2 linked regions of the Gimesia maris genome follow. The protein of the gene in region 1 interacts with the protein of each later gene in a pairwise test. Links are inferred from orthologs where the notes say so. Each region holds a gene or a part of one and is shown in the gene's direction. Other genes may lie near its edges.

Region 1 (3,299 bases):
CCAGGTTTGTCGCCAGCAGAATCTAAACCAAAAGAGTTTAAAGAGATTCCAGAGAAATATCGCTCTGGTGAAACAAGTGGTCTGACAGCAGAAGTGAAAAGCGGAGCAAATCACTTTGAGTTCGACATGGTGAAATGAGTTGCCTGATGATTCTCCCCCCTTGTTTGAAGCCAAGGGGGGGATTTTTATTTTCAGAATCGTCCAGGCAAGATAAAATAGACGTCTGTGACCATACTCAATTATGGACACGGTTCTGCGTAAACAAAAACGCCATAAGCCACTTTCAAAAAGTAACTTATGGCGTTTTTTAATTCCAAAACAAGTGGACGATACTGGATTCGAACCGGTGACCTCCACGATGTCAACGTGGCGCTCTAACCAACTGAGCTAATCGTCCTGAGGTTAAGCAGGGTAAGCATCCATGAAGATATCGTCAAGTTCCAGAACACTTTCTGTAAAAAAAACTGCTGAAAGGCACAGTCTTTTGACCTGTGTGGCCGATCATATCAATTTCAATGGTTTCACCGCATTTTATTACATGAGACCGAACATTGACGTCGGCATCGACTGTCGAATATAAAGACCGTACCTCCTTCGAACTGCCTGAGCAGTGAGCCCTTTGTAACGGCGACTGTGGTGGTTCCGACTTTAGACGAAGTTCAGAATATCAAATGATTCAAATCAAATTACCCGATGGAACCGTAAAAGAGTATGCCGATGACAGTTCTGCTTTAGATGTCGCCCAGTCCATCGGCGAACGCCTGGCCAATGCCGTCGTTGCTGCTGAAGTGGATGGAACCGTTTGTGATGCGTTCCGTCCGCTGAAAGACATCACTGATTCCGAGGAAATCTCGCTCCGCCTGCTGACCGAACGCGATGCCGAAGCACTCGGCGTGATGCGGCACTCCTGTGCTCACATCATGGCACGGGCCGTCATGCGTCTGTGGCCGGGCATTCAACTCGCCTTCGGCCCGACTCTGCCTCACGGCTTCTATTACGATTTTGGCCTGGAACATACCATCAGCGAAGATGACTTCCCCAAAATCGAAGAAGAGATGAAGAAGATCATCAAAGAAGAAGAGCCATTTGAACGGTTCTCTCTCGACCGGGACGAAGCCGTCTCCTTCGTCAACGAAATGGATCAGCATTCCAAAGCCGAACACATCCAGACCGGCCTCGCCGATCACGGAAAGCTCAGCTTCTATCGCCAGGGAGAATTTGTCGATCTCTGTCGCGGTCCCCATATTCCCAACGCAGGCAAAGTCAAAGCGTTTAAGCTGCTGTCGATCGCCGGTTCGTACTGGAAAGGGGACGCGGGGAATAAACCGCTGCAGCGTCTGTATGGTACTGCCTGGTTCAGCAAAAAAGATATGAAGCAGTACCTGGAACAGGTCGAAGAAGCCAAACGCCGCGATCATCGCGTGCTGGGGAAAAAACTGGGACTGTTCTCGATCAATCCTGAAGTCGGTCAGGGGCTCTGTCTCTGGCTGCCGAAAGGGGCGACCATCCGCGCGGTGCTGGAAGACTTCATTAAAGTCGAGCTGACACGCCTCGGTTATCAGCCGGTCTACTCGCCTCACATTGGACGGGTTGAACTCTATGAAACCAGCGGTCACTTCCCCTACTACCGGGATTCCCAGTTTGCGCCCCTGTTTGGCCACGATGCCGGCCAGCTGGTCGATTTCTGGGTTCGAAAGCTGGAAGAAGACAGCCTGTCGGCAGAGGACGAAGAACTCTTCTTCAAGTCATCCCGGGTAATGAATTGCGACTTTGAATTTCCTCCGGGTGCCAGTCGAGAAGAAAAGCTCAAAATCCTCAAAGCCTGGGAACACAAACACGAACGCTATCTGCTGAAGCCGATGAACTGCCCGCACCATGCAGAGATGTATAAATCGATGCCGCGCAGCTATCGGGACCTGCCCGTACGTCTGGCTGAGTTCGGCACCGTGTATCGCCACGAACAGACCGGTGAATTGAACGGTATGTTACGCGTACGAGGACTGACACAGGATGACGCACATATTTTCTGTACTCCCGAGCAGGTCGAAGAAGAATTCCGCGCGACTCTGGAACTGGTCAAGTTCGTGCTGGCCTCAGTTGGCCTCGATAACTTCCGCGTACAGCTCTCCCTCCGCGAGCCTGGCAGCGACAAGTATGTCGGCAGCGAAGAGAACTGGCAGCATGCCGAAAACAGTCTGCGGAAAGTGCTCGAAGCCTCGGGCATGTCCTACAGCGAATGCGAAGGGGAAGCCGCGTTTTACGGTCCCAAAGCCGACTTCATGGTCTCTGACTGTATCGGCCGGGAATGGCAACTGGGAACCGTCCAGCTGGATTACAACCTGCCGGAACGCTTCAAACTGGAATACACCGGCTCGGACAACCAGCCACATCGTCCCGTGATGATCCATCGTGCCCCCTTCGGTTCGATGGAACGCTTCACAGGCATGTTGATTGAACACTTCGCAGGTGCCTTCCCACTGTGGCTCGCGCCGGAACAGATTCGGGTACTGCCCGTCAGTGATAAAACACTGGATTACGCGAACGAAGTGGTGGCTCAACTCCGCAAGAACGGATTTCGGGTTTCCATCGATACCCGCAGTTCAAAGGTCAACGCGAAGATTCGTGATGCCCAGTTGGAACTGATTCCGTACATGTTCATTGTCGGCCCCAAAGAAGCCGAACAGACCGCGGTTGCCGTACGTGACCGGATCGACGGCGATCTGGGACCAATGCCACTCGCAGATGCGATTGCCAAACTCAAGCAGGAAGCCGACGAAAGGCTCGTGCGACAGGTGGCAGAAAATACGTTTGCCGGTGTCGAAGGACAGACGGAGAAAGCCAACGAGTACTAACACACGATGCAGGGCAGCCCCGGGTCTGATCCGGGGTTGTCTGTGTTTCTGGTTTTGTCCAGTGAAAGTTGTCTCACCTGCTTCGCATTCTAACTCTGATCACTTTGATCTTTGACCCTGTTTGCGATATAAATAGATCACACGGGACTGGTTCCTGCCTGCAGGTTCACCGTTCTGTTTGCACTCCGATTTCTGAATTGATTCAGAACCATTTCTTACTTTTAAAGTGAGTTCCATGCCATGAGCCAGGCCGTAGGACAGCAGATTGAAGCCGACTTTTTTGCGAAATTCCCCACATCGGCAAAGATGTACCAGCAGGCGTGCACCCTGTTCCCCAGTGGTGTGACGCACGATGGCCGTTATATGAAGCCGTTTCCGATTTATGTCGATCATGCTCTGGGTGCACATAAGTACGATGTGGACGGCAATGACATCATAGACTACTGG
Region 2 (3,083 bases), 1.7 Mb from region 1 along the record:
GAATGATGACAGCTGGTATCTGGTGCGTTCCACAAATGGAGTCGGGGACTTTACCGGAGCAGCAGGCAAGCCGATTCCCATGCAGGAGCATGAGATTGCCCGTATGCTGGGCCGGGAAGAGTCAAAAGAAGAAACTCCGGTTAAAATCAAACTGGATTTTCAAGTGGGTGATGTTGTTAAGGTGAAGGATGCCACCTTCGAAGGGTTCGAGGGAACCATCGATGCGGTTGATGAAGCCAGTGGCAAAGTAACCGTCCTGATTGAAATATTCAGTCGTCCTACTCCGACGGAGTTGGAATACTGGCAAATTGAAAAAGTTTAGCGGGCCGTCCGGCTCTGTTCTAAACGGTAAAGATTCATCTATTTATAAAGTGTTTTGAAAGTCGGTCGAATGGCTAAGCAGCTTGTTGCAGAAGTGAAAGTTCAGATTCCCGGTGGTGCCGCGACCCCGGCTCCTCCTGTTGGTACCGCATTGGGTCCCCACGGTGTCAATATTGGCCAGTTTGTTCAACAGTTCAACGAACGTACCAAAGATATGGCTGGAACCACAATTCCTGTCGTAATCAGCGTGTACAACGATCGTTCGTTTGACTTTGTCATGAAGAGTCCGCCGGCTGCTGTACTGCTGAAGCAGGCTGCTCAGATTGCAAAAGGTTCAGGTAATCCCAAAAAGAACAAAGTTGGCAAAGTGACTATGGCCCAGTTGAAGGAAATTGCCAAGACCAAGTTTGCGGATCTGAATGCCCCTGACCTGGATCAGGCTGCCAAGGTTATCGCTGGTACTGCTCGCAGCATGGGCCTTGAAGTTGAAAAATAAGCTGGTCTGCTGAATGCCTTCTTTCGAGAAGTGTTCATGATTTAATGCAGGCGAAAATTCATAAATCCATCTCACGTTTAGTCGGATAGAGAGTCATGGGAAAACAATCCAAGCGAATTAAATTTTATAACGAAAAGCTGGCTGGCGTCGGTACGGTCGGTCTGGAAGAGGCGGTCGGCGTGCTGAAGTCTCTCGAAGGCGATCTGCCCGCGAAAATCAAGCCTGTAAAAATGGATCAGACTGTTGAACTGGCTGTGCGGCTGGGCGTTGATCCTCGTCAGGCTGATCAGCTGGTACGCGGTTCGATCAATCTGCCTCACGGTATTGGTAAGACTCAGCGAGTGGTAGTATTCGCCCAGGGTGCCAACGCAGATGCCGCTGAAGCTGCCGGTGCTGATGCGGTCGGTGGTAAGGATCTGGCAGAAAAAATTAAAGGTGGCTGGCTCGATTTTGATGTAGCCATCGCGACTCCTGACATGATGGGTGTGGTTGGCCCACTGGGACGTGTGCTGGGGCCTCGGGGTCTGATGCCATCTCCTCGTGCCGGTACCGTAACCCAGGATGTGGGTACCGCGGTTCAGGATTACAAAGCAGGTAAGGTTGAGTTTCGTGTGGATGCCGGCGGAAACGTCCATTGCCGCGTGGGTAAACTCTCGTTTGATGAAAATCAGCTGGTAGAGAATATTCAGGCAATGCTGAAGTTTCTGGATTCACTGCGACCTTCATCTGTGAAGGGGGCTTATGTGCGAAATGTTGCTATTTCAGCGACAATGAGCCCTGGGATTTCAGTTGCTCTGTAAGCATAGCTGGCATCTGAAAATCATCACTTAAAACAAAGAAACAGTTTTCGGCGTTTCATAAGCTGGAAGAGATCTCATGAGTAAAATTGTAAAAGAAATGATCATCTCCGAGATAGAAGCTCGGATCAGCGAAGTCCGCGACTTCGTCGTAGTTGATTCTGCAAAAGTGGATGCGATTACCGATAACGGTTTCCGTCTTAAGCTGCAGGAAAAAGGGATTGCATCCCTGACGGTGAAAAATTCTCTGGCACGCCGGGCTCTGGCCAATATTGGCGTTGAAGGCCTGGATGATGTTCTGAAAGGACCATCCACTCTAGTCTGGGGCGGAGAAGACATTGTCGCCCTGTCCAAAGAGATGACCAAGTGGGCTTCCGATATCAGCACGCTGGAGATTAAAGGTGGTGTGACGGAAGGAACACCGCTTTCATCGGAAGATGTTACAAAGTTGAGTAAGAGCCCTGGTCGAATGGAATTGATCGGCGAAATTGTCTCTCGGGTCCTTGGACCGGGTGCACAGTTGGCAGGGGCGATCAAAGGTCCTGGTGGGACCCTTGCAGGGCAAATTAAGACGATCTCTGAAGGAGAGGCGGCATAGTTCACCGATTTGTTCGGGGATCATGAACCGTTAGTCAAAAATTTGTAGCAACGGCTGCTGAGGCAAAGCAGCGTTGATTCCATTTACATTGTTGAGAGATTTTATTTTACGCATTCGTGCGAAAGGAAAGAGAAGATGGCGACAGCCGAAGCAACAACTGAATTTGGTGAAGAAACCAAAGAACTGGGTGACAAAATTGCTGGATTGACATTGCTCCAGGCTAAAGATCTGGCTGAATACCTCGACGAAGTTCACGGTATTAAAGCTGCCGCCGGTGGCGCTGTCATGATGGCTGGTCCTGCCGCTGAAGCTGGTCCTGCCGCTGAAGAAAAGACAGAATTTGATGTCATCCTGACCGGATTTGGTGACAACAAGATTCCGGTGATTAAGATCGTCCGTGCGGCCACAGGCCTGGGACTGAAAGAAGCAAAAGACCTGGTTGAAGGTGCTCCTAAACCATTGAAGGAAGGCATTTCCAAAGAAGATGCCGAAGCTCTGGTTAAGGAAGTCAAAGAAGCCGGCGGTACTGCTGAAGTTAAGTAGTCAATCACTGAAAAAAGCCATCTGAATCTGACCTGTGCCGAAATAGTTTGGCACAGGTTAGATTTCTGTGTGTGTACATATGGTTTTTTTCTGCGTATGATTGAAGTGTTCTGTTACACAGTTTACAATGCTGGCGAGTAGGGGCGCGCGATTCTGTCGGGTTGTGTTCGAAAGTAATGTTGAGTGACTGTACTACAGAAGCTTCATTTCGTTACGTGTTGATGCTGCTTCCTATTTTTGTTTCCGTAAGTTTATCTGCTTCGATCAGTCATCGTTTCAGTCCCATTTGGTCTAAGCAATCGACTCATTGCACTCTCTTTTGAATAGC

The links.
Region 2: the proteins of thrS (region 1) and rplA interact in binary tests that used the Escherichia coli proteins (3 or more experiments, as listed by UniProt). The link is inferred for Gimesia maris from one-to-one orthologs.

What each region holds. Positions count from the first base shown.
Region 1 is NZ_CP042910.1:5,576,422-5,579,720, forward strand. The notes cover bases 286-3,261. They hold thrS (threonine--tRNA ligase), read left to right. Parts: upstream 286-671; coding sequence 672-2,852; downstream 2,853-3,261. Other genes in these bases: GmarT_RS20695 (aspartate aminotransferase family protein), read left to right, coding at 3,093-3,261. Also shown: GmarT_RS20680 (carboxypeptidase regulatory-like domain-containing protein), read left to right, coding at 1-138; more of GmarT_RS20695, read left to right, coding at 3,262-3,299. UniProt on the Escherichia coli protein: Catalyzes the attachment of threonine to tRNA(Thr) in a two-step reaction: L-threonine is first activated by ATP to form Thr-AMP and then transferred to the acceptor end of tRNA(Thr). The rate-limiting step is amino acid activation in the presence of tRNA.
Region 2 is NZ_CP042910.1:7,255,586-7,258,668, reverse strand. What follows is about bases 5-2,764. They hold rplA (50S ribosomal protein L1), read left to right. Parts: upstream 5-912; coding sequence 913-1,617; downstream 1,618-2,764. Other genes in these bases: rplL (50S ribosomal protein L7/L12), read left to right, coding at 2,348-2,755; rplJ (50S ribosomal protein L10), read left to right, coding at 1,694-2,212; rplK (50S ribosomal protein L11), read left to right, coding at 392-817; nusG (transcription termination/antitermination protein NusG), read left to right, coding at 5-322. Also shown: more of nusG, read left to right, coding at 1-4. UniProt on the Escherichia coli protein: One of the primary rRNA binding proteins, it binds very close to the 3'-end of the 23S rRNA. Forms part of the L1 stalk. It is often not seen in high-resolution crystal structures, but can be seen in cryo_EM and 3D reconstruction models.